2 regions of the Methylosinus sp. H3A genome follow, and region 2 is predicted to be linked to the other one. Evidence: riboswitches for the same ligand, from Rfam matches in the RefSeq annotation. Region 2 holds a riboswitch; the other holds the start of a gene.
What was found. A riboswitch is a leader RNA that binds a small molecule or an ion and turns the genes downstream of it on or off. The one in region 2 is predicted to bind cobalamin.

Region 1 (9,362 bases), 930 kb from region 2:
TCCAGGCTTTTGTTTTGACGCGTTTCCAACGCCGAACCGGTGTCCACTTCGGCTGGAAACGCCCTAGCGGGAGACGAATTCGGGCGTGGGATCAGGGCGCGGGACGATCGACAGGATCGGGCTCTGCGAGCCCCAGCCAGCGCGCCCGCAGCGCATCCCACAAAGAGAGCCGCGACCAGTCGGGCTCCCGCAGAACTTTTTCCGTTTCTGGATGAAGGAAGGGATTGGGCAACAGCACGGCGAGCTGCTGCTCATCCGCGCCATTGAACAATTGCAGGCTCCAGGACATTGGAACGCATGTTCCAGAGAAGCGACGATGCAGCTCCGCGCGCGCCGTGCGTCTGTGAATGGCGAGCTCCGGCGGCGTCGGCCGGCTGCGTGGGCCCTTCGTCTCGCCGATGCAGACGTGGAAATGCGTCTGTCCGAAAGCGACGGTGAGATAGCCGTCGAGCAAGCCGACGCGTGTCGGCGCGTGATCCGCATGGATCTCGAAAGCCGCGCCTTGAATGATCGGCCCGAACACGATCTCACTCCAATGGTTTTCGAAGAGATCGCGAAGCAGCGCTTCGAGACTCTGCGCGTCGGTCGGCAGCGAGAAGACATCGACCGGCGTTCCGTCCGGCTCCGTCCTTCGCTGCGGCGTTAAATTCGTCATGAGATTCTCCTCTCTCGAAAATCCGTCACCAGCTGAATTTCACGCCGCCATAGACGGAGCGTCCCGCGGTTCCGTAATTGTAGACTTCCTCATAGCGCGCATCATTGACGTTCTCGATCCGCGCGAACACCGACATGCGTTCGTCGATTTTATAATCGGCGTAGAGATCGAGCTTCGCAAAAGGCGCGAGCGTGACGCGTTGCGAGAAAATATAATCATAGTCGGGATTGGGCCCGATGATGGTGAGCCGCGCCTCGAGCTCGAGCCCCGGAACGCCTGCATAGACGACAGACGCGGTTCCCTTGTCGCGCGGCCGGCGGAACAGGCTGCGATGCGTCACGAGATTTTCCGCCGCAAGATGCGTGTAGCTCGCGCGCAGACGCCATTCGCCGGGAACGAGGATCGCCTCGCCCGCAAATTCGACGCCTTTCGTGCGTGCGCGGCCGACATTGTAATAGCAGCCGAAGGCCTGCGTCGCAGCGCAACTCGGCGCGCGGCCGAATTCGATGAGATCGCGAAAACGATTCTCGAACAGCGACACAGATGCGTAGAGGCGCTCGCCGAACAAGGATTGATCGACGCCGACGTCATATCCGACGCTCGTCTCCGGCGCGAGCGCAGGATCGCCATATTGGCTGAAGCGCTGATAGAGCGAGGCGACGCGCGCGCCTGTGCCGGCGCTGCCGCGCAATTTCGTTCCCGTCTCCTCGAAGCGATAGGCGCCGGTCGCGCGCCATGTCGCGAATGTGCGGTTCTGATCGACGGCATCGATGCGGCCGCCATAGGAGAGATCGACACGCTCGAATAAAGTGAGCTTATGTTGCGCAAAGCCCGAATGCGTCGTCTGCGCCGCGTCGATGGGCGTGAATGTCGTCGGCGGAACGGGATCCTGCGACGTGTGGACAGATTCCGTCTCATTGCGCGCGCCGAAGGTCAGAAGGCCGAAGGCGCCGAGCGTGAGATCGCCCTGATATTCGAAGCCGCGCCGCTCGCCACGATAGCCGCGCCGGCAATTGTAGGAATTGTAGCTGGCGTCATAGCAGGAGCGCGCCTGCCACACGTCTCGGTTCGTCACATTGCCGAACAGAGTGAAGCGATTGTGCAAGGCTTTATCGAACATGTCGGCGTCGATGCGCGCAAAGCCCTGCGCGAAAGTCGCATGCTGATGATTCTGCGGATCGAAGATATCGACCGCCGAGAAGGAATAGGGATTGTCGAAGCGGATGGCGCTGTCATAGCCGAAGAAGCCGGCTTCGACCGCGACATCCTCGCTCACGCGATAGCCCAGCCGCGCGCTGGCGCCGCCCTTGTTCGTCGGGTCATTGAGCGGAAGCGGCGGAAGCGGCGTCTTGCTGTCGCCGATCGTCAGTGGGCGCGTGATGCGATAGCCGTAGCGTGGATGGCCGTCGACCGTCAGCGCGTCTATGGCGAATGCATACCACAAGCGATCCTCGCTTCCCGAAACGCGCGCGCGCAAATGCGCGGTTCCGTAAGAGCCGCCTTCCAGCAGAATAGAGGCGCGCGGACGCCCCTCGCCCTTGCGCGTGAGGATATGAATGACGCCGCCCATGGCGTCGGAACCGTAGAGCGCCGATTGCGGGCCGCGCAGCACCTCTATGCGTTCGATATCCGAGGCGACGAGGCCGCCGAGATCGACCGAGCCGTCCGTCGAGGACGGATCGCCGATGCGCAAGCCATCGACCAGCACGAGCGTCTGGCCGGGCGTCGCGCCACGTAGAAAGACGGAGGTCTGCGCGCCCGGGCCGCCGGTCTCATAGAGATCGAGGCCCGGCGTTCCGCGCAAAACCTCGGTGAGGCCTGTCGCGGCGCGCTTCTCGATCTGCGCGGATGGAATCACGGTGACGGCGGAGGATGATTTATCGACGCGCTCCTCCACGCGATCGGCGGAGACGATGGTCGCCGCGCCGATCTCGACGGAGGGCAAAGCCTCCTGCCCCGCGACGCGAGCGGGAAGCAGGACGAGAAGAGAGGCGGAGAAAAGCGCGAGACAAGATGTGGCGCCCGAAAGGGCGCCCTGTGCGAAAAGGGGGGACATTGCCGGAAAACTCGCAGCAGACGTGGGCCGTCACTGCGAAAGGTCTCCACCCTCGAACGCGCGAAGACGCGTCGAAAGGTTTCGGCCGCCTCGGTGCACCCCGCCCGACGCTATCGCGCGTGACCACGACTGATGGCAGGTCTCCTGGCTCGCGGGTCGACACCTTCGGATCGCCTTCCCGGAAGCTTACGCTCCAGTGGCTATTTGATCCTCGGCTCACCGCTCACAGTTGCGGGGGCAGCCGCGGCTTCGCGCCGTCTCCGGCGCTCACCGCATTCCCTTTTGATCCCTAGATGGGAACCATCGCGGTCAATAGAACCGCGCCGAACCGCAGAGTCAAGCGCGCTCTCGGACGGCGAGCGCTTCTGGAACGAAGCCTCGCGCGGCGCGTTAGGCTTGCGGCGGCGGGCGCCGCCCGCGAAAAATTCGATTAGAATTTCGGAGAAGAACGATGAGCGCTATTTACGTCGTCGACACCGACCGGCTCCCGCGCGCGCAAGTCGGCGGCGTGGACGATCCCAGCGTTCGCTGGGCCGGCGCCTTCGCCTCCTGCGGCGAGCATGGCGCGACGCAATCCTCGACCATCGTCTATGAGATCGCGCCCGGCGGACGGCTCGGCTGGCACACGGACGCGACCGAGGAGACGCAATATATCCTCGGAGGCTCCGGCGAATTGCGCGCCGAGGGCGGCGAGACGCATCATGTGAAGCCCGGCGACGTCTTCGTCATTCCGACGCCGCTGCGGCACGATCTCGTCAATACGGGAAAGGAAACGCTGCGCGCCGTCGCCTTCTTCGCGGCGGCGATGTTCACGCAGCGTTTCGACAATGTGATGCTCGCGCCCGACGTGCATGTGCTCGGCACGCCGAACCGCGAGGGCTGAACGCCTCACATATTGCCGAGGCAGACATATTTGATCTCGAGATAGCTCTCTATGCCGTATTTGGAGCCCTCGCGTCCCATGCCCGACTGTTTCACGCCGCCGAAAGGCGCGGCCTCGCTCGACATCAGCGACTCGTTGACGCCGACCATGCCGAATTCGAGCGTCTCCGCGACGCGAAACACGCGCGCTATGTCGCGGCTATAGAAATAAGCGGCGAGGCCATAATGCGTCGAATTGGCGAGGCGGATCGCTTCCGCCTCATCTTCGAAGGGGATGATCGCGGCGACGGGGCCGAAAATCTCCTCCTCGAAAATCTGCATGTCCGGCCGTACGTCGAAGAGCACGGTCGGCGCGAAGAATGTGCCGCCGAGCGCGTGGCGCGCGCCGCCGGTCAGCACTCTCGCGCCATGCGCGCGCGCGTCGGCGACGAGGCGCTCCACTTTCGCGGCCGCCGCCTCCTCGATCAGCGGGCCGATGACGACGCCGGGATCGACGCCGCGTCCGACCTTCAGCTTCGACGCAGCCTCGGCGAGCTTGGCGGCGAAAGTCTCGGCGACGTCCTTCTGCACCAGGAAGCGATTGGCGCAGACGCAGGTCTGGCCGCTGTTGCGATATTTGGTCGCCAGCGCGCCCTTCACCGCGAGATCGAGATCGGCGTCCTCGAAGACGATGAAAGGCGCATTGCCACCGAGCTCCATGGAGCATTTCTGCACATTCTCCGCCGCCTGGCGCAGAAGAATCTTCCCCACCTCGGTCGAGCCGGTGAAGGTGATCTTGCGCACCGTCGGGTTGGAGGTGAGCTCCACGCCGACGTTGGCAGGGTCGTTGGTCGTCACCACATTGAGCACGCCGTCCGGCACGCCGGCGCGCTGCGCGATCTCGGCGAGCGCTATGGCCGAGAGAGGCGTCAGCTCGGCGGGCTTCACCACCATTGTGCAGCCGGCGGCGAGCGCCGCGCCGGCCTTGCGCGCGATCATGGCGGAAGGGAAGTTCCAGGGCGTGATCGCGGCGGTGACGCCGATCGCCTGCTTGAACACGAGAATGCGCTTCTCGCGCGCCTGCTGCGGGATCACATCGCCATAGACGCGGCGGCCCTCCTCCGCGAACCAGTCGAAATAGGCCGCGCCATAGGCGATCTCGCCACGCGCCTCGGCGAGCGGCTTGCCCTGCTCGGCGGTGATGATCTGCGCGAGGCGCTCCTGATCGGCGAGCAGGAGATCATGCAGCCGCCGCAGAATTTGCGCCCGCTCCTTGGCGAGCTTGCCGCGCCACGTCGGAAGCGCGCGCTCGGCCGCCTCGATCGCGCGCCGCGTCTCGGCCGCGCCCATGTCCGGAACCTCGGCCAATACCGCGCCCGTCGCCGGATCGCGAACGGCGAAGGTTGCGCCATTGTCGGCGCCGACGAAGGCGCCGTCGATGAAGGCCTGGTGGCGAAACGGGCGGGGCTCTCTGGTCATTTCGGTGCGCTCCCGACGCGATACGAAAGGGGCCATCGAATACGGCGCCTTTGCCAGTGGAGACAACATTTAGCTTCCGCAAACCGCGCTGGAGAGGCCCACCCGCGGTCCCGCTGCCTGAAAAGCGGCGCTTTCCGGGCCTATCCGGCGCGCTGCCGCGAAAGGCGGAACCGCGGCCCCGGCTCGCGCGTCATAGGGGAAGCGACTGCAATCTCATATGGCTTCATCCTGAAAATCCGACATAATCGCGGGATTCGCGGGCGCCGCTGCGCTCGCGTCCGAGAAGACGCCCCGAAAGCGAGATAGCCCTTGGCCGAAACCCGCAATTTTCTTCCTGTGACGCGCCGCCGGGCGCTCGCCGCCCTCTCGAGCCTCACGGGGCTCGCCCTGCCGGGATGGGCCGTGCGCCCCGCGCTAGCGGATGCCGCGCCGGGCGAGACCGAGAGCCACGGCCTCTCCATCTTCGGCGAGCTCGCCGAGCCGGCGGATTTTCCGCATTTCGCTTACGTGAACCCGAGCGCGCCCAAGGGCGGAACGCTGGTGATGGAGCCGCCGCCGCCGGAGAAAAACAGCTACGACTCGCTCAACCCTTATATTTTGCGCGGCAATCCGGCCGCGGGCGTCGGCCTCGTCTATGACTCGCTGATGACCGGGAGCCTCGACGAGCGGGACGCGCTCTACGGGCTCGTGGCCGAGACGCTGCGCATCTCGGCCGACAAGCTCACCTACACTTTCTTCCTACGCAAAGAGGCGCGCTTTCACGACGGCTCACGGCTCACGGCCCATGACGTCGCCTTCTCGCTCGACCTTCTCAAGACCGAAGGCCATCCGATGATCTCGCAATCGCTGCGAGATCTCGTCAGCGCCACGGCCGAAGCGGACCATGTGCTGGTCGTGAAGCTCGCGCCCGGCCGCGCCCGCGATCTGCCGATCATCGTCGCCAGCCAGCCGATTTTCTCCAAAGCCTATTACACCAAGCACAAATTCAACGAGACCACGCTCGAGCCGCCGCTCGGCTCCTCGGCCTATAAGGTCGGTCCACTCGATCCGGGCCGTTACATCTCGTTTCAGCGCGTGCCGGACTATTGGGCGAAGGATTTGCCGGTCAATGTCGGCCAGGCCAATTTCGACGTGATCCGCTTCGAATATTTCGCTGACCGCAACGTCGCCTTCGAGGGTTTCAAAGCCGGCGCCTTCACCACGCACGAAGAGTTTACCTCTTCCGTATGGGCGACCGGATATGATTTTCCAGCTATTCATGACGGCCGCGTGAAACGCGAGATCATCCCGGATGAGAACATATCGGGGACGCAAGGGTGGTATTTCAACACACGCCGCCCGGTATTCCAGGACAAGCGCGTGCGCGAGGCGATCGGCTATGCCTGGGATTTCGAGTGGACCAATAAAAATATCATGTACGATTCCTACAAGCGGACAACGTCCTTTTTCGAAAACTCCGAGCTCAAGGCGGTCGGTGCGCCGAGCGAAGCGGAGAGAGCGCTGCTAGAGCCTTTCCGCGACCGCCTGCCGGCAGAAGTTTTCGGCGAACCATTCCGGCCGCCGGTGTCCGACGGCTCCGGCCAGGATCGCGCGCTTCTGCGCAAAGCGAGTGATTTACTCGCAGCCGCCGGATGCACGCGCAAGAACGGCATTCTGTATCTGCCGGACGGAAAGCCATTGGAGTTCGAATTTCTCGATTTCTCGAGCATGTACGAACGCCATACCCAGCCATTCATCAAGAATCTCAAGCTGCTCGGCATCAATGCGCGGATTCGCATCGTCGACGCCGCGCAATATAAATCGCGGCTCGACAGCTACGACTTCGACGTGATGTCGATCCGCTATCGCATCGCTTACTCTCCGGGCGAGGAGCTGCGCGTGCTGTTCGGCTCGCAGGCGGCGCGCTCGAAGGGATCGCAGAACTATATCGGCGTCGACGACCCGGTCGTCGACGCACTGATCGAAAAGGCGCTCATCGCCACGACGCGCGAGGAGTTGGTCGCCGTCTGCCGCGCGCTCGACCGCGTGCTCATCGCCGGACGCTACTGGATTCCGCATTATTATCTGCCGGCGTTTCGGATCGCCTATTGGGACGTGTTCGGGCGTCCCGACAAGCATCCACGCTTCGACCTGGGCATCGCCTCGACATGGTGGTGGGACGAAGAAAAAGCGCGCAAGATCAATTTCAAAGGACGCTGAAGCGAAATGGGAGCTTATATAGCGAGACGGCTTCTGCTGATGATCCCCACGATTTTCGGCATCATGCTCATCTCATTCGTCATCGTGCAATTCGCGCCGGGGGGGCCCGTCGAGCGCGTCCTCGCGCAGATGCAGGGACTGGACGCCGGCGCGACCTCGCGCTTTTCCGGCGGCGGCGGCGACGTCGGCCGCGGCGGGGCGGCGACGCCCGGAGCCGGCGCGGAATCGGCCTCCAAATATCGCGGCGCGCAGGGGCTCGACCCCAAATTCATCGCCGAGCTGGAAAAACAGTTCGGCTTCGACAAGCCGGCCTGGGAACGCTTCCTGCTGATGGTGAAGAATTACGCCGTCTTCGACTTCGGCCGCAGCTATTTCCGTGACGAGAGCGTGCTGAAGCTCATCGGCGAGAAGCTGCCCGTCTCCATGTCGCTCGGCCTATGGATGACGCTCATCTCCTATTCCGTCTCCATACCGCTCGGCATCGCCAAAGCGGTGCGCGACGGCGAGCGTTTCGACTCCTGGACCTCCAATCTCGTCATCATCGGCTATGCGATTCCGAGCTTCCTCTTCGCCATGCTCCTCATCGTGCTCTTCGCCGGCGGCTCATTTTGGCAGATATTTCCGCTACGCGGACTGACATCGGAGAATTTCGCCGAGCTGTCGCTCATCGGCAAAATTGGCGATTATTTCTGGCACATCTGCCTGCCCGTGCTCGCCATGACGCTCGGCGCCTTCGCGACGCAGACATTTCTGACCAAAAACTCCTTCCTCGACGAGATCCGCAAGCAATATGTGCAGACGGCGCGGATGAAGGGCCTCACAGAGAATCGCGTGCTCTATGGCCATGTGTTCCGCAACGCCATGCTCATCGTCGTCTCCGGCTTTCCGGGCGCCTTCGTGCATGCGTTCCTGACCGGCTCCGTGCTCATAGAGACCATCTTCTCGCTCGACGGGCTCGGCTATCTCTCCTACGAATCCATCGTCAATCGCGATTATCCGGTGGTGTTCGCCAATCTCTACATTTTCGCGCTGCTGGGCCTCGTGGTGAATCTCCTCTCGGACCTCACCTACACATGGATCGATCCGCGCATCGATTTCGAGACGCGCGAGGTCTGAGCGATGCATGAGACGAGCGCCCCCGCCACGATGACGAAGCTCGCGCCGGAGATTCCCGACGGCGGGTTCTTGCGCCTGCGGCCGATCGATCGCCGCCGGCTGCAGAACTTCAAGGCCAATTCCAGAGGCTATTGGTCCTTCTTTCTGTTCATGACCTTGTTTCTGCTCTCGTTGGCGTCGAACTTCATCGCCAATGACAAGCCCGTGCTCGCCTATTACAAGGGCGAGCTGCTCTTCCCCATCTTCAAGGATTATGCGGAAGAGAAGTTCGGCGGCTTTCTCGCGCGCACAGACTATCGCGATCCGACGATCGAGAAAGAGATCGAGGCGAATGGCTGGATCATCTGGCCGCCGGTTCGCTATTCCTACGACACGCATAATCTCGATCTGCCGACGCCTGCGCCCTCGCCGCCGACATGGATGCTCTCCAAGGCGCAATGCGAGGCCGCTGCGGCCAAGAAGCTGGGGCCGGAGAAAGCGCATCTCGGCTGCTCGGCGATCGAATGGAACTGGCTCGGCACCGACGATCAAGGCCGCGACGTCGTCGCGCGTCTGCTCTATGGTTTCCGACTATCAGTGCTGTTCGGCCTCATTCTGGCGAGCATCTCCTCCATCGTCGGCGTCGCCGCGGGCGCCGTGCAGGGCTTTTTCGGCGGGTGGATCGATCTCGTCTTCCAGCGCTTCATCGAAGTATGGTCGTCGCTGCCGCAGCTCTATCTGCTCATCATCATCTCCTCCTTCCTCGCGCCCGGCTTCTTCGTGCTGCTCGGAATATTGCTGCTGTTCTCCTGGGTGTCGCTGGTGCATGTGGTGCGCGCGGAATTTCTGCGGGCGCGCAATTTCGAATATGTGAACGCCGCGCGCGCGCTCGGCCTCTCCAATTTCCGCATCATCACGCGCCATCTTCTGCCCAATGCGACAGTCGCGACCTTGACCTTCCTGCCCTTCGTGCTCAATTCCTCGATCACGACGCTGACATCGCTCGACTTCTTGGGC
Region 2 (20,000 bases):
GCGCTGCCCCAGAGATCGAGCACGATATTGCGCGGCCATTCGCCATGTTCCTGCGCATGACGCATCATGACCTCGCGCGCGGCGCGGGCGCCGATGTCATGAGCCGTGCGCGTCGGCGCATGGCGCGGATCGATGCAGAAGAGATTGCGTCCCGTCGGCAGCACATCGGCGCGTCCGCGCGAGGGCGCGCCCGCAGGGCCGGGCTCGACGAAGTGGCCTTCGAGCGCGCGCAGCAATCCGCTCGTCTCCGCCTCGCCGCAGGGGCCGGCGCCGAACACATGCAGTCCGTCGCCGACGCGCATTTCCTTGACGTCGCAGAGCCAGGCGTCGAGCCGCGCCAGCGCCTCGGCGCGATCCGTTTCGCGCGTGACGCCGCATTCCTGCGCGAGGCCGTTGCGCTCCGCAGCGTCGAGAATCGCTTCGGCGATGAGCTTCGCGCGGCGCGGGTCGAGTGTCGCGGCGCTCGCATATTCGTCGAGCAGGCTCTCGATTTCTTGCGCCTCCGCCGCGAGTCCGGCTTCGACGAGCGGCGGCGTCATATGACCGATCGTCACCGCGCTGGTGCGGCGCTTGGCCTGCGCCGCTTCGCCGGGATCATTGACGATGAAAGGATAGACGAGCGGCGTCGGCCCCAGCAGAACCTCTGGCGCGCAAGCGGGGCCGAGCATGACGGATTTGCCGGGCAGCCATTCGAGCGTGCCATGCGTGCCGAGATGAATCAGCGCGTCGATGTTTCGGACGTGACGCAGAAAGAGATAGAAGGCGATGTAAGCGTGACGCGGGGGAAGCTCGGCGTCGTGATAGGTCTCGCGCCGCTCGGTTCTGTTTCCGCGATCTTGTTGCAGCGCGATGACGAGCTTGCCGCTTTCGACGCAGGAGAAGCGGAAGGCGCCGTTCTGAAGCGCGGGATCGTCTTCGGGCGCGCCCCAGGCGGCGGCGACTTGGCGCGTGAATTCGTCGGGAAGCGCGGCGAAGAAACGCCGATAATCGTCGAGCGGAAGCTCGGCGCAATGCGCGCCGTCTTCGAGCGCGCGCATCAAAGCAACAGTCCCCTCGTCCTGAGGAGCCCGCGCAGCGTGCGTCTCGAAGGAGGCGGCCGTGGGGCGATCATTCTCCTCTCGCCCTACGAGACGCGAGTTTTGCTCGCTTCTCAAAGCGACAGGAGAATGATCGCCGATGCCGTAGCCCGCGTCTCGCAACAGATCACATATGGCAAGCACGCTTTGCGGGGTATCCAGCCCTATGGCGTAGCCGCCGCGTCCGCGTCGCGCGGGATAATCGGAGAGCACGAGCGCGAGGCGCTTGTCGCTATTGTCGAGTCGGCGCAGGCGCGCCCAATTCTGCGCGAGCGCCGCGACATGATCTATGCGCGAAGGCTCGGGCGCATGGCGGATTTCGTCGAATTCGCTCGCCGTCCGCGTGCGCGTCTGCGCCTTGAAGGAAATGGCGCGGGTGAAGATGCGGCCGTCGACCTCCGGCAGCACGACATTCATCGCGAGGTCGGCGCCATTGGCGCCGCGCTTGGAGCTCTCCCAGGACTCGCGCGTCGTGGTTGCGAGCGCGACTTGCAGGACGGGCGCATCGGCGCGGTCGAGAACGCAGCCGCCTTCCGTGCGGGCCGAGAAGGCGGTGGCGTTGAGGACGACGTCGGGACAAAATTCCGCGAGCGTCTGCGCGAGAATCTTTTCGCAGGCGTGGTCCTTGAGGCTCGCGACGAACCAGGCTTCGACGACGAAGCCGCGCGCATGCAGAGAATCGGCGAGCGCGACGATCGGCGCGAAATCGCCGGCGAGCCACGCCGAGCGGTAGAAAGTGATGAGCGCGCGCGGTGCCGACGCCGGGTCGGCGCAGGTCGATGGAGCCGTCACGCGGCGCCTTCTGGAGCTCCCCCTCGTGCTTCGAGACGGTCGCTTCGCGACCTCCTCGGCATGAGGGGGAGGGCGGTTGGGTCGGCAGGCTGTTTCGCAGCGGCCGGCGAGGGGAACGGGCTCGCTCTCGCGCCAGGGCGCCGGGGTTCCCGCGAGCGTGGACGCGAGACAGAGGAAGGCGCGCAGATTGTCTGGTCCGCCATCGCGGAAGAATGACCAGATGCGTGAGAGATCGTCGGGCGCGAGCGTGGAGGCGCGCTCGAGTCTCTCGTCGTGATGCGTATCGCCCGGAACGATCGCCAGAGCGAAGCCGCGCGCGCGGGCGGCGGCCGCAAGCTCGTCGACGCCATAGGACCAATAATCCTTGCCGCCGAGCAGGCGCACGATGACGAGCCGCGCATGGCGCGCGACCTTGTCGATATAGAGATCGACGGAATAGGGGTGCTTCAGCCTAGCGAGCGAGGCGCAGCGTAGCGAGGGAAGCGCTGCGTTCTGCTCATGCAGCTCGGCGACGAGGCCGAGCTCCGCGTCCGAGAAGGACAGAAAAATGACCGTCGCCGGAGTTTGCCCGAGGTCGACCGCCGCCTCATTGTCATCGAGGCCATGGAGATCGCGCGCGAGCAGATGCATGGCGCCCTCAGCTCGTCAGCATGGCCGTCACGCCCGCGCGGTCGAGACCTTTTTCGCCGATGACGACGAGACGGCTGGCGCGCGGCTCGTCGGCGCGCCAGGGGCGGTCGAATTGATGGCGAAAGCGCGCGCCGACGCCCTGCACCAGCAGCCGCATCGGCCTGCCGGCGATCTCGACGAAGCCCTTTATGCGCAACACATCATGGGTTTCCGCGACGCGGGCGAGACGCTCGACGAGCTCGGCCGGATCGCGCACGGCGGCGATCTCGACGATGAAGCTCTCGAAATCATCGTGATCGTGACCCTCTTCCGTATCGTGATGCGAGGGGCGGTTGGCGAGATCGTCCTCCGCCGCGGCGCCGAGGCCGAGCAGAATGGCGGGATCGAGCCGTCCCTCGCTCGCGCGCAGCAGCTTTGCCGCACGCGGCGCCGTGGCGCGGATCTGCGCGGCGACCTGCGTCGCTTCTTCGTCGCTCAGAAGATCGATCTTGTTGAGCACGATGAGATCGGCGCAGAGGAGCTGATCCTCGAACACTTCCTCGAGCGGATTGTCATGGTCGATCGCGAGGGTCTCGGCGCGCTCCTTGGCGATGGCGTCGAGATCGTCGGCGAAGCGGCCCGCCGCCACCGCCGGCCCGTCCACCACGGCGATGACGCCGTCGACGGTCAGATGCGGGCGGATGGTCGGCCATTCGAAGGCCTTGACCAAGGGCTTCGGCAGAGCGAGGCCGGAGGTCTCGATGATGATGTGCTCGGGGCGGTTGGGAAGCGCGAGCAGCGCTTCGATCGCGGGCGCGAAATCATCGGCCACGGTGCAGCAGAGGCACCCATTGGCGAGCTCGACGATATTCTCTTCCGGGCAATTCTCCACGCCGCAGGCGCGTAGAATGTCGCCGTCGACGCCGACGTCGCCGAATTCATTGATGACGAGCGCGAGGCGACGACCGCGCGCCGTCTCCAGTATGTGGCGGATCAGCGTCGTCTTGCCGGCGCCGAGAAAGCCGGTGACGATCGTCGCAGGGATTTTCGTGAGAGCGCTCACGCCGCGGCCTCCCTGCTCGCCCTCTGGCCGAGGAAGCGCCAGACGAAGCCGACCGCCGCGCCGACGAGAATCCAGGTGAGCGCATGGATGGCGAGCGAAGCCGCGGCGAAGCGCGCGGCGAGCTCGGCGGGCGCGGTGCTCTCCGGCGCGGGCGGTTGCGGCGCGCCGATGAGATGCGGCGCGATCAGCAAAGCGACGCCCAGCGCCTTGACGACAGGCCGCTCGACGCGCAGCAGCGCGAAGAGGCCGGCGCCCGTCGAGGCCGCCGTGGCCAGCCACCAGAGCTGGCGCGTGGCGAGATCGCCGGCGGCGCTGCCCGGCAGCTCCGGCGCGAGGCCGAGGCTCGTCGCGAGACCCGTCGAGGCGAAGGCGCAGGCGCCCCAGAGCGCGGCGCGCTTGGGCTCGATCGTCTCGCCGGAAAGGAGCATCAGCGCCAGCAGCACAAAGGCGTAGCCGACGGCGGTGACGCTGGTCGCGACGCTGGTGGCCGCAGTGCGCTCGAGGCCGGGCGCCGGCTCCCAGGCGGGCGCATGCTCATGAGTCGTGTGCTCATGAGTCGTGTGTTCATGCCCGGTGTGCTCATGCGCGGCGTGGTCGTGCGCCGCGGCTCCGCCATGCGCCTGCTCGGCCGCGGTCTCATAGACCTCGGCGGCGAGGATCAGCGGAGTCGTGGTGACATTCTGCAGGGCCGCGACGGCGAGCCCCGCGAGAAGGCCGGCCAGAAGACCGACCGCGAGGAGTCGCTGGATCACCGTTGCGTCAATGGCAGGGGAAGCCGAGCGAATGGCGCGAGTCGTGGGCCGCATTATGGGCGACGCTCGCATAGGAGAAGCCGGCGAGATAGACGAGGCCTGCGCCGAGCGTGAAGACGACGAGCGCGGCGCGCAGCACCTCTATGCGGCTCGAGACGAGGACGGCGTCGGCGGAAAGGGTCTTCACGGAAAAGGTCTTGGCGGTCATCTGATTCTCCTCGCCGCCCCACCGGCGGCATTCGTGGTTTCGCGTGACGGCAGGTCACATGACGGCAGGTCTCCTGGCTCGCGGGTCGCCGCACGCGCCGCCTTCCCGGGCTTTCGCCCAGTGGCTTTACGGGCGCGCGCTCGCCGCTCACAGTTGCGGGGGCAGCCGCGGAATCGGGGACGAGCCCCTTACCGCATTCCCTGTTCGCCTCCTTGCGGAGGACCGTCCCGAACAGTCATATGACGGAGAGCAGGAGCCGTCAAACGGCGAGGAGACGCAAATCGTGTCGGAATTCGCGGAGGAAGACGCGGCCCGCCGCCATCGCGAGAAGATGGAGAAGCGCAAGGCCGTCCAGGACGCCGAGGTCGCCGGCAAGACCATCGCCGAAAAGGGCCTGCTCATGGTCCATACGGGCGCCGGCAAGGGCAAGTCGACGGCCGCCTTCGGCCTCGCGCTGCGGGCGATGGGCCATGGGTTCCGGGTCGGCGTGGTGCAATTCGGCAAGGGCGCCTGGGAGAGCGGCGAGCGCCGCATCCTCGAGAAGCTCGGCGAGGAGGAGGGGCTCGTCTCCTGGCATACGCTCGGCGAGGGATTTACCTGGGAGACGCAGGATCGCGCCCGCGACGAGGCGGCGGCCCGCCGCGCCTGGGAAAAGGCGAAGGCGCTGATGGCGCAGGAGTCGATTCGGCTGCTGGTGCTCGACGAATTGTCGATCGCGCTGCGCTATGAGCATCTGCCGCTGGATGAGGTGGTCGAGACGCTGAAGGCGCGGCGCGCCGATCTGCATGTCGTCGTCACCGGCCGCAACGCCAAGCCGGAACTCGTCGCCATCGCCGATCTCGTCACCGAGATGACGCTGATCAAGCATCACTTCCAGGCCGGTGTGAAGGCGCAGATAGGCGTCGAATTCTAAAAGGCGCAGGGCGCCGGCTGGCCGATGGCCCGGCCGGAACCCCGGCGCCGAGCCGATTTCAGCACACGAATTGACGGCGGCCGTTCCACCAGCGCCAGCAGGCGTTGGAAGCCGGCGCGCGGCGCGGTCCCGCATAATAGGACCGGCCATAATAACCGCCGCCATAACTGCCGCCCCATCCGGCGTGGCGCCAGCCGTGATGGCCCCAGCCGTGATGGACGCTGGCGTGGCGGCCGTGATGGTGATGATGGTGATGATGGTGATGATGATGGTGGTGGTGGTGGTGACGATGGTGGCCGCGGGCGGAGGCCGCGCCGGGCAGCATCAGCGCGCCGACCAGGGCCGCCGCATAAACCATATGTCGAAACATGCCGTTTTCTTCCCTTGTTCGAGGAGGGCCCCCAGCGCCGCCTCGGCCGGGGAAGAACGTCGCGCGAAAGAAGATCGTTCCCGCGCGCGCTTGGTTGACGCGCGCTTGCGGAGCCGCATGGTCAAGGGAAAGTTAAAGGATCAGCCTGTGAGCGCGTCGAGGAGCAGCTTGCCGTTCAGCGCGACGATGGCCACGGCGATGACTGCGGCGACGGCTGTGGTGACGCGCGGCGCCGCGAGCTCGCCCATCAGCCTGCGCGAGGCGGTGAACCAGACCAGCGGCACGACGGCGAAGGGCAGGGTGAAGCTCAGCACCACCTGGCTCAGCACCAGCAGCCGGCCGGTCGCCGCCTCGCCGGCGACCAGAGTGACGGCGACGGCCGGGACGATGGCGATGAGCCGAGTCACCAGACGCCGCAGCGCCGGTTTCATGCGCAGCTCGACGAACCCCTCCATCACGATCTGACCGGCGAGGGTCGCCGTCACCGTGGAGTTGAGCCCGCAGGCGATGAGCGCGATGGCGAAGAGCTTGGCGGCGATCGGCGCGCCGAGCAGCGGCGCGATCAGCGTATAGGCCTGGCCGAGCTCGACGACATCGGTATGGCCGGTCGAGTGGAAGGCGGCGGCCGCCAGCACCAGGATAGAGCCATTGATGACGAGCGCGAAAATGAGCGCCAAGGTGCTGTCGAATATGGCGAAGTCGATCGCCTCGCGGCGCTCCGCCGAGGAGGCGCCGACGTCGCGCGTCTGCACGATATAAGAGTGCAGGAAGAGATTGTGCGGCATCACCGTCGCGCCGAGAATGCCGAGGCCGATATAGAGCATCTCGGGATTTTCGATGAGCGCGCGGCTCGGCACGAGGCCGGCGGCGACCTCGCCGAGATCGGGCCGCGCCAGCAGCAGCTGGCCGCCGAAGGCCAGCGCGATGATCCCCAGCATGGCGACGACGAAGAGCTCGATCTTGCGGAAGCCGAGACGCTCGAAGGCGAGCACGAGGAAAGTGTCGAGCAAGGTGACGACGACGCCGAAAGCGAGCGGCAGGCCGAACAGCAATTGCAGGCCGATCGCCGTGCCGATGACCTCGGCGAGGTCGGTCGCCAGAATCCCCGCCTCGGCCAGCAGCCAGAGCGCCACGGAGGCGGCGCGGGGAAAGCGGCGGCGGCAGGCGCTGGCGAGATCGAGGCCGGTGGCGAGGCCGAGCCGGGCCGTCAGCGATTGCAGCACGATCGCCATGACGCTGGACAGCACGGCGACGAAGAGCAGCGCCGTGCCGAATTTGGAGCCGCCGGCGAGCGCGGTCGCCCAATTGCCGGGGTCCATATAGCCGGTGGCGACGAGATAGCCGGGGCCGAGGAAGATGAAGAGACGACGAAAGCCGACGGTCTCGCGCGGGACGCGCACCGAGCCGCGCATATCGCCGCGAGCCGGGACGAGCGTGGCGGAGAGGTCGGGCGAGGCTGCGTGCATGCGGCGGCTTTCTTCTTCGCGAGATCGCGTCCGCCCTCGTCTCCGGCAGGCGTCTCACGAGGATATAGGCCCCGCTCGCCGCGAGCGCCAGCGGGCCGGCGGACGCCTTTCGCGCCTGCGCTCGGCTTCGCCCCTCCGGCGATGCGATGGACTGGGTCGTTTCTATGTCGCAATGCGTAGCCGGATGCGTCGCAGCGGCGCCGAGCATGCGGCGAAACGCTAAAATTTGTGACCTTGTTGCAACAGTCGTCGAGATAGTTTTCCGCGAGCCGGGCAAAGGGCCAGATGCCCCTTTTCAGCCATAAACGCTGCGCTAATCTCGACCCGTCACAAGGTCATCGAAGACATGGAGACGCCTCCCGCGCCGGCTCGTCGCGGGAGAACGCTCCCCTCGTTTCCGAACGCCTGTCGTCGATTTTCGGCGGTGACGCATGGCGGTGTTGTGCGCGGCGTTTTTTTTGAGACGCCAGCGGCGTTGAGAAAGTCAGATCCTCGATGATCGTGTTTCTCCAGGCGATTGCGTCGACGGTAGGGCCGCGCGGGCGTCGTTCGACGCTGCTTCTCGCGCTCGGCTGTGCGACAGCCGGATCTCTTTGGGCGGGCGCCGCCGCCGCCTTCGACGCGTCGGAGCCGCGCTCCCTCGCGGCCGCCACGCAGCCATTGACCATCTTCAAGGATCCGCAGGCCGCTCTGCGCGCCGGGCTGGAGAGCTATCACGCCGGCAACACCAAGAAGTCGGTGGAGGCGCTGCGCTACGCCGCGGATGGCGGCGAATCGCTCGCCCAATGGAAGCTCGGCCGCATGTATGCGGACGGCGACGGCGTCGCCCGCGACGACGCCAAGGCCTATTCCTATTTCGCCAAGCTCGTCGAGCATTTCGCCGACGACGAGCCGAGCCCGCGCGAGCGGCTGATGGCGGCCGGCGCCTTCGTGGCCGTCGGAGTCTATTATCTCGAGGGGATTGCCGCCGCGAAGATCACGCCGGACGCCGGCCGCGCCTTCGATCTCTTCCGCTACGCCGCGACCTATTTCGGCAACGCCGACGCTCAATATAATCTCGCGCGCATGTATCTCGACGGCAATGGCGTCTCCAAGGACGCGCGCCAGGCCGCCAATTGGCTCGATCTCGCCGCGCGGAAGGGCCATGCGCCGTCGCAGGCGCTGCTCGGCCATCTGATGTTCAACGGCGAAGCCGGCGGTCCGCCTCAGCGGGCGCGCGGCCTCATGTATCTCACGCTGGCGCGCGAGGCCGCCGGCGATCGGCCGACCGATCAATGGATCGTCGAGCTGCATTCCCGCGCATTGGCGCGGGCGGGCGAGGCGGACCGCAAAGCGGCGGTGGCGATGCTCGAATATTATCTGACGCGCCGGGACTGACCCCCTTACTCATCGGCCGAGAATGCGAGGCGATCCTGGAGCCGTCGGGCCCGGGATCGCCTTTTTGCGTCGCGTTTTCGCTGCTCTTCACGGGGCCTGACTAATTTTGTCGCGCGCGCACATGCCGCATTGTGCCCGGAAAAGAGTTGGTGTAGGCTGACGCCGATGCGACGCTTTGTCGCGCATCAAGTGAAAAAAAAGCAAAAAAGCACCAACATTCGGAGGATCGTCACATGTCAACAATCGGACACAGCAGCGCTGAGATCGGCAAGACTGTTCTGTGGATGGTCGCCATCGTCGCTTTCGTCATCATTGCGCTGACGAAGGTTCCGGACTGGATTTCCCCCGCCGGCACCAACGGCACGGGCAACGGCTCCGACCCGGGCGTCGGCCGCACCGTGAAGATGATTCAGTAAGATCGACGATCTCTCGCCTTTCGTCTGCAGCTTCGCCATCCTTCTCGTGAAGTTAGCGGCTTGGCGTTGATCGCCGACTTTTAAAGAAAGTCACACTCGATCCGCCTCCTCCGCCTCGTTGTCGCGACAATGAGGCGGAGTGAGGGGGACGACAGGCGCGAGGGCGCTCCGATTCCCTCGCGCGAGGTTCGAGAGCGCCACCTCGAAAAACAGCGCGCCCCTCCCGTCTTCCTCAAAATTGCAGCGTCGTCGCGAAGCGCACTCCGGCCAGCGCGGCGATCTCTCGCATCGTCTCGCGCGGCGCCGGCTCGTCGATCGCGACGAGAGCCACGGCGGAGCCGCCCGGACGATCGCGTCCCAGCGCGCAGGTCGCGATATTCACGCCCGCAGCGCCGAGCAGCCCCGCGAAACGCCCGATGAAGCCGGGTCTGTCGGCGTTGGACACGAAGATCATTCGCTCGGAGAACTCAGCCTCCACGCGGACGCCATCCGCGGCGACGATGCGCGGCCGGCCGTCGTGGAACAGAGAGCCGGCGAGCGTCCTCTCCCCGTCGCGCGTCGTCACCGATACGGCGATGAGTGAATCATAATCGCTCGCGCCGGAGCGTGTCGCTTCGTCGATCGCTATGCCGCGCTCTTTGGCGATCGCGAGCGCCGAGACGAGATTGACCTCGGCGAGCGCCGGCCGCAGCAATCCGGCGACGGCCGCCGCCGTCATCGCCGGGACATTGCGCTGCGCCGCCGCGCCTTCATAGGCGACCAAGATGCGTTCGATCGGCGATTCGGTCGATTGGCCGAGGAAGGAGCCGAGCTTCTCGGCGAGATCGACGAAGGGCGCGAGCCGCGGCGCCTCCTCGGCGCCGATCGACGGGAAATTGACCGCATTCACGATCGCGCCGCGCGTCAGAAAATCGGACATTTGCTCGGCGATCTGCACCGCGACCTTCTCTTGCGCCTCGACCGTCGAGGCGCCGAGATGCGGCGTGCAGACGACATTCTGGCGCGAAAAAAGCGGGTTTTCGCGCGCCGGCTCGGTCTCGAACACATCGAGCGCCGCGCCCGCGACATGGCCCTCGTCCAGAGCCGCGACGAGAGCGGCCTCGTCGACGAGCCCGCCGCGCGCGCAATTGACGATACGCACGCCGCGCTTGGTCTCCGCGAGCGACACGGCGTTCAGCAAGCCCCGCGTCTTGGCGGTGAGCGGCGTATGCAGCGTGATGAAATCGGCGCGCGCGAGCAGCGCGTCGAGATCGACCGGCTCGATGCCGAGCCGCCGCGCGCGCTCCTCGGTCAGGAAGGGATCATAGGCGATGACGCGCATGGAAAAGCCGAGCGCGCGGGTCGCGACATTGGCGCCGACATTGCCGCAGCCGATGACGCCCAGCGTCTTGCCGGCGAGCTCGACGCCCATGAATCGGTTCTTCTCCCATTTGCCGGCGCGGGTGGAGGCGTCGGCGGCGGGAATCTGGCGGGCGAGCGCCAGCATCAGCGCCATCGTATGCTCGGCGGTGGTGATGGAATTGCCGAAGGGCGTGTTCATCACGATCACGCCGCGCGTCGTCGCCGCGGCGACATCGACATTGTCGACGCCGACGCCCGCGCGGCCGATGACTTTCAGCCGCTCCGCCTGCGCGAGCAGCGCTTTGTCGACTTGCGTCGTCGAGCGAATGGCGAGCCCGTCATAGGCGCCGATGGCGGCGGCGAGCGCGGGGGCGTCCTTGCCGAGCTCCGGCCGGTAGTCGGCCTCGATAGCGCGTGAGCGGAAGAGTTCGAGAGCCGCGGGCGAGAGCGCGTCGGAAACGAGCACGCGTTTGAGCATGAGGGGGCCTCCCTCGGCTTGCGCCGAGCGAATTCGCCCCCTTTCGGCGCCGCTCTGTCGCGGCGTCCGTCCCTGTCCCTAGATCGTGACGAGCGGCGTCGGTCTCAAGCCGCCTTGGCCGATTGCGCGACCGCCTCGGCATAGGCCCAGTCGATCCAGGCGGTCAGCGCCGCCACATCGCTCGCCTCCACCGTGGCTCCGCACCAGATGCGCAGGCCGGGCGGCGCGTCGCGATAGGCGCCGAAGTCGAAGCCCGCGCCTTCCTTCTCGACGAGGCCGACGATGCGGGCGGCGAGGGCCGATTGTTCCGCCCGCGGCTTTGCGGCGATGGCGGGATCGGCGAAGACGAGGCAGACGCCCGTATTGGAGCGCGTTGCCGGATCCTGCGCGAGATGCGTGAACCAGGGCGTTTTCTCGACCCAATCGGAAACGACTTTGGCGTTGGCGTTCGCCCGCGCGAAGAGCGCGTCGAGCCCGCCGATCGACTTCGCCCATTTCAGCGTGTCGAGATAATCCTCGACGCAGAGCATGGAGGGCGTGTTGATCGTGTCGCCTTCGAAAATGCTCTCGACGAGCTTGCCGTTCTTGGTGAGGCGGAAAATCTTCGGCAGCGGCCAGGCGGGCGTGTAGCTCTCGAGCCGCTCCACGGCGCGTGGCGAGAGGATCAGCATGCCATGCGCGGCCTCGCCGCCCATCACCTTCTGCCAGGAGTAGGTGACGACGTCGAGCTTGGCGAAATCGAGCGGCTGCGCGAAGGCGGCCGAGGTCGCGTCGCAGATCGTCAGCCCCTTGCGGTCGGCGGGGATGAAATCGGCGTTCGGCACGCGCACGCCGGCGGTGGTGCCGTTCCAGGCGAAGACGAAGTCATTGTCGAAGTTTATCTTCGCGAGGTCGGGCAGTTCGCCGAAGGGGGCGACGAAGCTGCGGGCGGAGCCCGGCTTCAGCTGCTCGATGATGTCGGTGACCCAATCCGCGCTGAAGCTCTCCCAGGCGGCGACGTCGACGCCGCGCGCGCCGATCAGCGACCACAGCGCCATTTCGACAGCGCCGGTGTCGGAGGCGGGAACGATGGCGATGCGATGGCTCGCCGGCACGCGCAGCACCTCGCGCGTGAGATCGATGGCTTCCTTCAGCTTCGCCTTGCCGGCAGGGGAGCGGTGCGAGCGGCCGAGCGCCGCGCCCGAGAGCGCGCCGAGCGTCCAGCCGGGACGCTTGGAGCAAGGGCCGGAGGAAAAACGTGGATCTGCCGGCTTCACGCCGGGCTTTTGGATGGGCATTTGAGCGCTGCCTCCCCGGGGCATGGATTTTCGGATGCTGCGCTACGCGCAACACGTCTTCGCGTCAAGCGGGAGACGTGAAGGCTAAGCCGGGGGAGCCGGAACAGCGACGGTTTTTTCGTCAGTCGGTTGTGATACGAACGCCCAGTCGGACCTCGTGAGAGACCAAGTCGTAGGGCGCCGCCGTCGCGCCAGACGAGCCCGCCAAGCCTACATATTTCCCCGAATTCAAGAATCGGTAGCCCACGTCGATCTTGATGTTGTCGGCCACGTCGTAGGTCACGCCTGCGAGCAGAGCCCAGGCGAACTTCCAGCTGCTTTTCGCCCGCGAGCGGTCCCAATACTGCTGCGCGAACGCCAGCCCGGGCTGTGGGGTGAGGGCGGCGCCTGTGATTCTGTCGATCCAAACGAGCGGATAGCCTTCGACCGGCGACAAATCTGCCGTGTAAGGCGTGCCATTGGAAGATTTGTAGTAGTTGACCGCGCCGTTCGACCGAACATAAGAAACGCCGGCGCCTGCGCCGACATAGGGCGTAAAGCCGTACCAGTTGCCGAGATCGATGTAGGCGTTGAAGAGGCCTGTGGTCCTGCTCAGATTGCCTGTTGTACGGGCGAGGCAGGTTTCATTCGGATCGACGCCATAGCCGAGCGTTTGACTCGGCGCGATGAGCACGCCGTTACTGTTGTACTCCGGCTGTGAGCTCAACGGATGATTTTGATACGGGCACCAGACGGGCGCAGAGGTCGCGTTCGGGCGAATTACCGACCGATCGAGGGCAATCTCCGTACGTAGCCAGGAATTGTATTGATAGCCGGCCCCGAGCGAGCCCGAGACCGATCCGGTGCGGGTCGATGCGTTGACGAGGTCGGCGATAATAGTCGGCGATGTAATGTTCGAATAGCCGACGTCGCCGCGAAGATACCATCCCGTGCCGAGTTCCGCCGGACCGTCATCGAGGGGAGGCGGAGAGAAGAAAGGCATGTCCGCGGCGGCGGCCGGGCCGGCGGTCAAAAAGCCCAGGGCCGCGCAAAAAAGCCCCGCCCCGGCGCAGGAACCGGAAAATCTCATTGGTTCATCCTCGCTTCGCGCCGGGCGGCCTCGAGCGGGCCGCGACGCGGGTGATGAACAATGAGTAAGCGATTATACTTAATTGTTACTTAATGCGCCCCGCTGCGGCCCAGCGGCGGGGCGCATCGCGTCAGATCAAGTTGAAGACGCGGACCAGCAACGGCGACAGGATCAGCAGCATGAAGCCGATATAGATCGCCGAGAGCGCGAAGGCCGGGATGAAGCGCAGCGAGGCGTGGCGGAAGATCCACAGGAAGACGGTGAATTTCCACATCACTAGCGGGAACAGCACAAAGCCGACGAGCTTGGCGGCCGGCAGCGGCGGCGGGAATATCTGCGCGACGAACAATGACAGCACCATGGAGACGACGGCGATGATCGCGCCCGTGGCGGCCAGGGCGACGAGCGTCTGCTGGAAGCGGTCGCGCGCTCCGGCGAGGAACAGCGCGCCGAATGTCACCGCGGCCAGCAGGCCGGCGCTCAGCAGGCCGTAGACGAGCGACGGAAGAATGTCGCCGTTCACCAATTGGCCGCCTGCTTCCGCGGCGGCATAGGCGCCGAGGCTGATCCACAGCGCCAGCCGGGAATCGGGCATGGCGGTCGGCCCGACCTCGAGCTTGATGAGGTCGAGGAGCGCCTTCGGCGTCGGCGGCAGGCTGATGGACGGCGGCGAGATCGACATTTGACGGCCTATCGGGTTGGAGCCTCGTCACGGCAGGCGCGACTCGCGCCCCCGCTGCACACAAAAGCGGCGAAGCCTGCGGTTCGAGAGAGCCGCAGGCGCCGCCGCCGCAGCCGCGTCTCTATCATGCTTTCGGGCGCGGCGGAACAACGAGCCGCAGGAGCCGAGCAAGAGGCCGGCAGGATGCGGTTCAGGGCAGCCTCTGGCTCCAATCCTCCGTCGCGATCACCTGCGCGACGCGATGCGCCGCCTCCGCCCAGGAGGCGCGGCTGACTTGGGACGGATCGGCCGAGACGCGGCCGTCCAGAAAATCCGCGATCCGCTCCGCCAAGGCCTGCGGATCATTGACTCGGAAATAGACCGCGCCCGCGCCGCCGACCTCCCGGAACACGGGGATATCGCTGCAGATCACCGGCCGGCCGCGACGCGCGGCCTCGGAGATGGGCAGACCGAATCCTTCGGCGTAGGAGGGGACCAGCGCCGCCGCGCTCTCGTCATAGAGAAAGGCGAGCTCGGCGTCGCCGACATCGTCGAACCAGAAGAGACGCCGCCCGAATTCGGCATGGCCGCGAATTTCGGCGACGATCGCCTCCTCGAACCAGCCGCGCCGCCCGACGAAGACGAGCCGCGCGTCGCGGCCCGCGCGCCAGAGCGCGTCGAAAGCTCGGAGCGCGACGCGATGGCCCTTGCGCGGCTCCAATGTCCCGACGCTCAGAAACATCGCGCCGCCGGCGGCCGCCGCGGCGATCTCCGGGCGGGGCGCGGCCGGCGCGGCCTCGGTTATGTCCGAGCCGCAATGGAACCAGCCGATCGCGAGACCCGGCCGATGCGGCGCGCCGGCCTTGGCCACGAACTCGGCGAGCTGCTCGGCGACAGTGCGCGAAATGGCCAGAAATGCGTCGCTCTCGACGAGCGCCCGTCGCAGCCAGGCCTCGTAGCGCGGCGGCGTCACCTCATGGCAGGCGTGCGGATAGAGGACCGGGATGAGGTCGAAGACGCAGGTGACGATCTCGCCGCCGCCGGCGCGGATGCGCGCGAAGATCGGCTGGAACTCCTCGAAAGCGTTCCAGCTGTCCGAGAGCATGAAGAAGCGATCGCCGGGCGCGATCTCGATCTCCCGATCAGGGCCGGCCGGCTCGCCACCGAGCGCCGCGACAAAGGCTTCGCAAGTGAACAGCCGCCCGCCCTCGCAGCGCACGGCGACGGCCGGGATGGGCAGCGCGTCGTCGCGATAGAGCGCCTGCGTAATCTTTTTGACGACGCGCTGTATGCCGGTTCCGGCGTCATGTCGCGCAGTAGCCGTCACATCGACGAGCAATCGTCGCGCCCGCGTCGTCGGATGCGTCGCGGGTGGCGTCTCCATCGCCGACGGCTCGAGCGCCGGAGCGGCCGCATCGCGGGAGAGGCGTCGAAGGACCGGCGAGACGGCGTCGACGAGCGCCGCCTCGAAGCGGCGAAGCGGCCGGAAGATCAGCCAGGCGGCCGAATAGACGTTTTTTTCCCGCTCATGAACGAGATGCAGCAGCTCCGCCCGGAGATAGTCGAGCTGATGCTCGAGGAGGCGGACCCGCTCCTCCAAACGTCGCTCGCGGTCGCTTTCGGTCACTTCGTCCGTTCTGCGGACGCACGCCAATAGTCGAGCAGATCGACGAGCGTCTCGTCGATCGTCCGGCGCGGGCTCCAGCCGGTCGCCGCGCGCAGCTTGGCGGCGGCGCAACGGGCGATCGGAATGTCCGCCGGCCGCAGCCGCTCGGGATCGACGACGATCTCGAAATCGCGGCGCGAGAGCGCGCGCATTCTGTCGACCAGGGACGCGAGCGAGCGCGTCTCGCCCGAAGCGATGTCGAACACATTGCGGGCAGGCAGATCGGGCGCGACGGCGATGAGGCGGAGATAGGCGTCGATGACGTCGCGCACGTCCAGAAAATCGCGCTGCACCGACAGATCGCCCACCGAAAGGCGCGGTTCGGCGCGTCCCTGCTCGATCTCGACGATCTGCGCGGCGAAGGAGGAGACGGCGAAGCGCTTGTCCTGCCCCGGGCCGATATGGCTGAAGGGCCGCGCCACGACGAGCCGCGCCGTTTGCGGCAGCAAGTCGGCGAACATGGTCTCCGCCGCCACCTTGGAGCGGGCGTAGGCGTTGAGCGGGCGCGGGACCATGTTCTCATGCGCCGCGCCTTCGCCGAGACTCGTCCCATAGACGTCGGCGGTGGAGGCGAAGATCACGACGGCCTCGGCCGCGTGACGCGCGAGCGCCGAGGCGAGATTGAAGGAGCCGACGAAATTGACGCGCCAGGTCTCCTCCGCCGCGACGAAGGAGCGCGCCGCCGAGGATTGGGCGGCGAGATGGACGACGAGATCGGGCCGCGACTCGGCGATCGTCGCCGCGACATCGGCGGGATCGAGGAGATCGAAGCTCACCGGGCTCCAGCCGGAATTGGGATCGGCCTCGCCGGCCCGCGCGAGCGACATGCGCTGCGCGGAGGGATAGGCGCGGGCCAGCGCCTCGAGCATATAGCGCCCGACGAAGCCGGAGCCGCCGGTCACCAATATGCGCTCGAAACGGGCCGATGAGTTGGACGCCGTTTCTTGGGTCATCGAGTTCTCGGTTCCTGCTTCAGCCGCGCGAGATCGGCGTCGACCATTTCGCGGATCAGCTGGTCGAGCGAGGTCTCGGGGGCCCAGCCCAGGGCCTTGCGCGCCTTGGAGGAGTCGCCGAGCAGAATTTCCACCTCCGCCGGGCGGTAGAAATTCGGGTCGATCACCACATGCGCCTCCATGTCGAGGCCGGCATGCGCGAAGGCGATGCGGCACATGTCGCGCACAGTGGTGGTGACGCCGGTCGCCACCACATAATCGTCCGGCGTCTCCTGCTGCAGCATCAGCCACATGGCGCGCACATAATCGCGCGCATGGCCCCAGTCGCGCTTGGCGTCTATGTTGCCGAGGCGCAGCTCCTTGGCGAGGCCGAGCTTGATGCGCGCGACGCTGTCCGTCACCTTGCGGGTGACGAATTCTATGCCGCGCAGCGGGCTCTCATGATTGAAGAGAATGCCCGAGGAGGCGTGCAGGCCGAAGCTCTCGCGATAGTTGACGGTGATCCAATGACCGTAGAGCTTGGCGACGGCATAGGGGCTGCGCGGATAGAAGGGCGTCTTCTCGCTCTGCATCGGCTCCTGGATGAGGCCGTACATTTCGGAGGAGGAGGCCTGATAGAAGCGCGCGCCGGGAGCGCCGAGCCGCACCGCCTCGAGCACATTGGCGACGGCGACGGCGGTGATGTTGGCGGTGAGGATCGGCTGGCGCCAGGAGGAGGCGACGAAGGACTGTGCCGCGAGATTGTAGATCTCGTCCGGCTTCACCTCCTGCACGATGCGCAACAGGCTCGAGAGATCGCCGAGATCGCCGTCGAGCAGATGCACGTCATCGGCGACGCCGAGCCAGCGGAGCCGATGGTCCTCGACGCCCCGATGCGAGGAGCGTCGGATCACGCCATAGACCTCATAACCTTTGCCGAGCAGTAGTTGTGCGAGATAGGCTCCGTCCTGCCCGGTAATGCCCGTCAACAGCGCGCGTTTCGTCATAGAAGAACCTCTTTCGGCGAAGCGCTCCGACCGACGCCCGCCGGGACGCCGCATCGCATGCGTCCAGAGGCGCCATCGGGCATTTGCCCGGGAATGGATCGGCTCGGGAAACGAGAGCGAGCCGTTTTCGCCTTCCGCGGGCGATGTCTCGAGATCGAATTCCCGCGAGCCGTGGATATGAGTTGCAGGCGTATTACAAAAGGCCTCGTCGGAAGGCAAGTCTGCTCGATTCGAGCCCGCTTTCGGGCGCAGGGCGATTCATGGTAGCGGATCGCGAGCAGCGGAAAAGGCGAAAAAAATGGCGCGAGCGGAAGCAGTCGTGACGGGGGAGCGGGAGTTGGGCGATCTGATGGCCGAGCTCGGCCGCAGCGCCCGGCAGGCGGCGCGGGCGGTCGCGCTGGCTCCGGCCGAGGTCAAGAATGCGGCTTTGCGCGCGGCGGCGTCGGAATTGCGTCGGCGCGCGCCGGCTCTGCTCGCCGCCAATGCGCTCGATGTGGCGGAGGCGAGAGGCCGCGGAACGGTCGCCTCCTACCTCGATCGGCTGACGCTCGACGACCAGCGCGTCGAGGCGATGGCCCGCGGCCTCGAGGAGATCGCCGATCTGCCCGATCCCGTCGGCCGTCTGCTCGCCTCCTTCGAGCGGCCGAACGGTCTGCTCATCGAACGCGTCGCGACGCCGCTGGGCGTCATCGGCGTCATTTATGAGAGCCGGCCCAATGTCACCGCCGACGCCGGCGCCCTCTGCCTCAAGGCCGGCAACGCCGCCATATTGCGCGGCGGCTCGGAGAGCCTGCGCTCCTCGCGCGCGATCCATGAATGTCTCGTCGCCGGTCTCGTCGCGGCGGGTCTGCCGGAGGCGGCGATCTCACTCGTGCCCATCGCCGACCGCGCCGCCGTCGGCGCCATGCTCGCCGGGCTCGACGGCAATATCGACGTCATCGTGCCGCGCGGCGGCAAGAGCCTCGTCGCGCGCGTGCAGCATGAGGCGCGCGTGCCGGTTTTCGCGCATCTCGAGGGCATTGTTCATGTCTTCGTCCATGCGGAAGCGGATCTCGACATGGCGAGACGCATCTTGCTCAACGCCAAGCTGCGCCGCACCGGCGTTTGCGGCGCCGCCGAGACGCTGCTGGTCGATCGCGCCTGTGCCGCCACACATCTGTCGCCGCTGGTGAAGATGCTGCTCGACGCCGGCTGTGAAGTGCGCGGCGACGACGCCGCGCAGGCGGCCGACGCGCGCGTGCTGCCGGCGAGCGAGGAGGATTGGCGCGCCGAATATCTCGACGCCATCATCGCCGTGCGCGTCGTCGACGGGCTCGAGGCGGCGATCGCGCATATTGAAACCTACGGCTCGCATCACACCGATTGCATCATCACGCAGAACGAGGATGTGGCGCGGCGCTTCATGGCCGAGGTGGATTCGGCGATCGTGCTGCACAACGCCTCGACGCAATTCGCCGATGGCGGCGAGTTCGGCTTCGGCGCCGAGATCGGCATAGCGACGGGCCGCATGCATGCGCGCGGGCCGGTCGGCGTCGAGCAGCTGACGTCGTTCAAATATCGCGTGCATGGCGCCGGGCAGGTGAGGGGATGAGCGCGCGATCTTCGTGCGCGCATCCTTCTCCCGCTTGCGGGAGAAGGCAGCCTCGCGAAGCGAGGTCGGATGAGGGCCCCGGCGATTATCGCGATCGTCGGCGGCAATTCGGTTCGTATGCCGAAAACCGCGGCGGCCCTCATCCGACCCGGCTTCGCCGGGCCACCTTCTCCCGTAAACGGGAGAAGGGGCGCGAACATTCGAAGATCGCGCGATGATCCGCCTGCCGCCCCATGCGCCGGGGATGCGGATCGGCCTCTTCGGCGGCTCCTTCGATCCGCCGCACGAGGGGCACGCCCATGTCTCGCAAGTCGCGCTGCGGCGGCTCGCGCTCGATCGGCTCTGGTGGCTGGTGACGCCCGGCAATCCGCTGAAGCAGACCGCCGGCCTCGCTTCGCTCGCGCAGCGCATCGCAGCGGCGAGAAAGCTCGCCCGTGATCCGCGCATCCTCGTCACCGGCCTCGAGGCGGAGATCGGCGCGCGCTACACCGCCGATACGCTGCGCTTCCTGCATCGGCGCTGTCCGCATGTGCGTTTCGTCTGGATCATGGGCGCGGATAATCTGTTGCAATTCGACCGCTGGCGCGATTGGGAGGAGATTGCGCGGACGACGCCCATCGCCATCGTCGATCGGCCGGGCGCGACCTTCCGGGCGATGTCCGCCAAGGCGGCGCAGCGCTTTTCTCGCGCGCGCCTGCCAGAGCGCGCGGCGCCGTTGCTCGCAGACGCCGCGCCGCCCGCTTTCGTCTATCTGCACGCACCGCGCGTCGCGCAGTCTTCCACCGCGCTGCGCAGCGCGAAATTATTTGCCGGCGCTGCGGCGCTGCCACCAGAGCAGGGCGGCCCCTAGGCCGATCATCGGCACGACGACCAGCACATAGGTCCAGACCGTGCCTTCGTCATAAGGGTGACTGTCGTAATAGCCGAACTCGACCG

Region 1: it holds a riboswitch for cobalamin, as region 2 does, so the genes downstream of both, IY145_RS18970 (TonB-dependent siderophore receptor) here and IY145_RS14725 (CbtB-domain containing protein) in region 2, are expected to answer to the same signal.

What each region holds. Positions count from the first base shown of each region.
Region 1 covers NZ_JADNQW010000005.1:3,450,205-3,459,566, reverse strand. The annotation lists gene IY145_RS18975 (hypothetical protein) at 92-655, opposite strand; gene IY145_RS18970 (TonB-dependent siderophore receptor) at 681-2,711, opposite strand; cobalamin riboswitch at 2,828-3,031, opposite strand; gene IY145_RS18965 (cupin domain-containing protein) at 3,163-3,594, shown strand; gene IY145_RS18960 (NAD-dependent succinate-semialdehyde dehydrogenase) at 3,600-5,051, opposite strand; gene IY145_RS18955 (extracellular solute-binding protein) at 5,361-7,250, shown strand; gene IY145_RS18950 (microcin C ABC transporter permease YejB) at 7,257-8,366, shown strand; gene IY145_RS18945 (ABC transporter permease) at 8,370-9,362, shown strand, end outside.
Region 2 covers NZ_JADNQW010000005.1:2,511,481-2,531,480, forward strand. The annotation lists gene cobN (cobaltochelatase subunit CobN) at 1-2,498, opposite strand, end outside; gene cobW (cobalamin biosynthesis protein CobW) at 2,506-3,540, opposite strand; gene IY145_RS14720 (CbtA family protein) at 3,537-4,292, opposite strand; gene IY145_RS14725 (CbtB-domain containing protein) at 4,300-4,500, opposite strand; cobalamin riboswitch at 4,546-4,742, opposite strand; gene cobO (cob(I)yrinic acid a,c-diamide adenosyltransferase) at 4,784-5,413, shown strand; gene IY145_RS14735 (hypothetical protein) at 5,472-5,783, opposite strand; gene IY145_RS14740 (Nramp family divalent metal transporter) at 5,924-7,249, opposite strand; gene IY145_RS14745 (tetratricopeptide repeat protein) at 7,745-8,626, shown strand; gene IY145_RS14750 (hypothetical protein) at 8,860-9,042, shown strand; gene serA (phosphoglycerate dehydrogenase) at 9,275-10,861, opposite strand; gene IY145_RS14760 (phosphoserine transaminase) at 10,966-12,138, opposite strand; gene IY145_RS14765 (outer membrane protein) at 12,260-13,207, opposite strand; gene IY145_RS14770 (hypothetical protein) at 13,338-13,889, opposite strand; gene IY145_RS14775 (glycosyltransferase family 1 protein) at 14,080-15,495, opposite strand; gene IY145_RS14780 (NAD-dependent epimerase/dehydratase family protein) at 15,492-16,487, opposite strand; gene gmd (GDP-mannose 4,6-dehydratase) at 16,484-17,473, opposite strand; gene IY145_RS14790 (glutamate-5-semialdehyde dehydrogenase) at 17,772-19,064, shown strand; gene IY145_RS14795 (nicotinate-nucleotide adenylyltransferase) at 19,279-19,914, shown strand; gene IY145_RS14800 (hypothetical protein) at 19,867-20,000, opposite strand, start outside.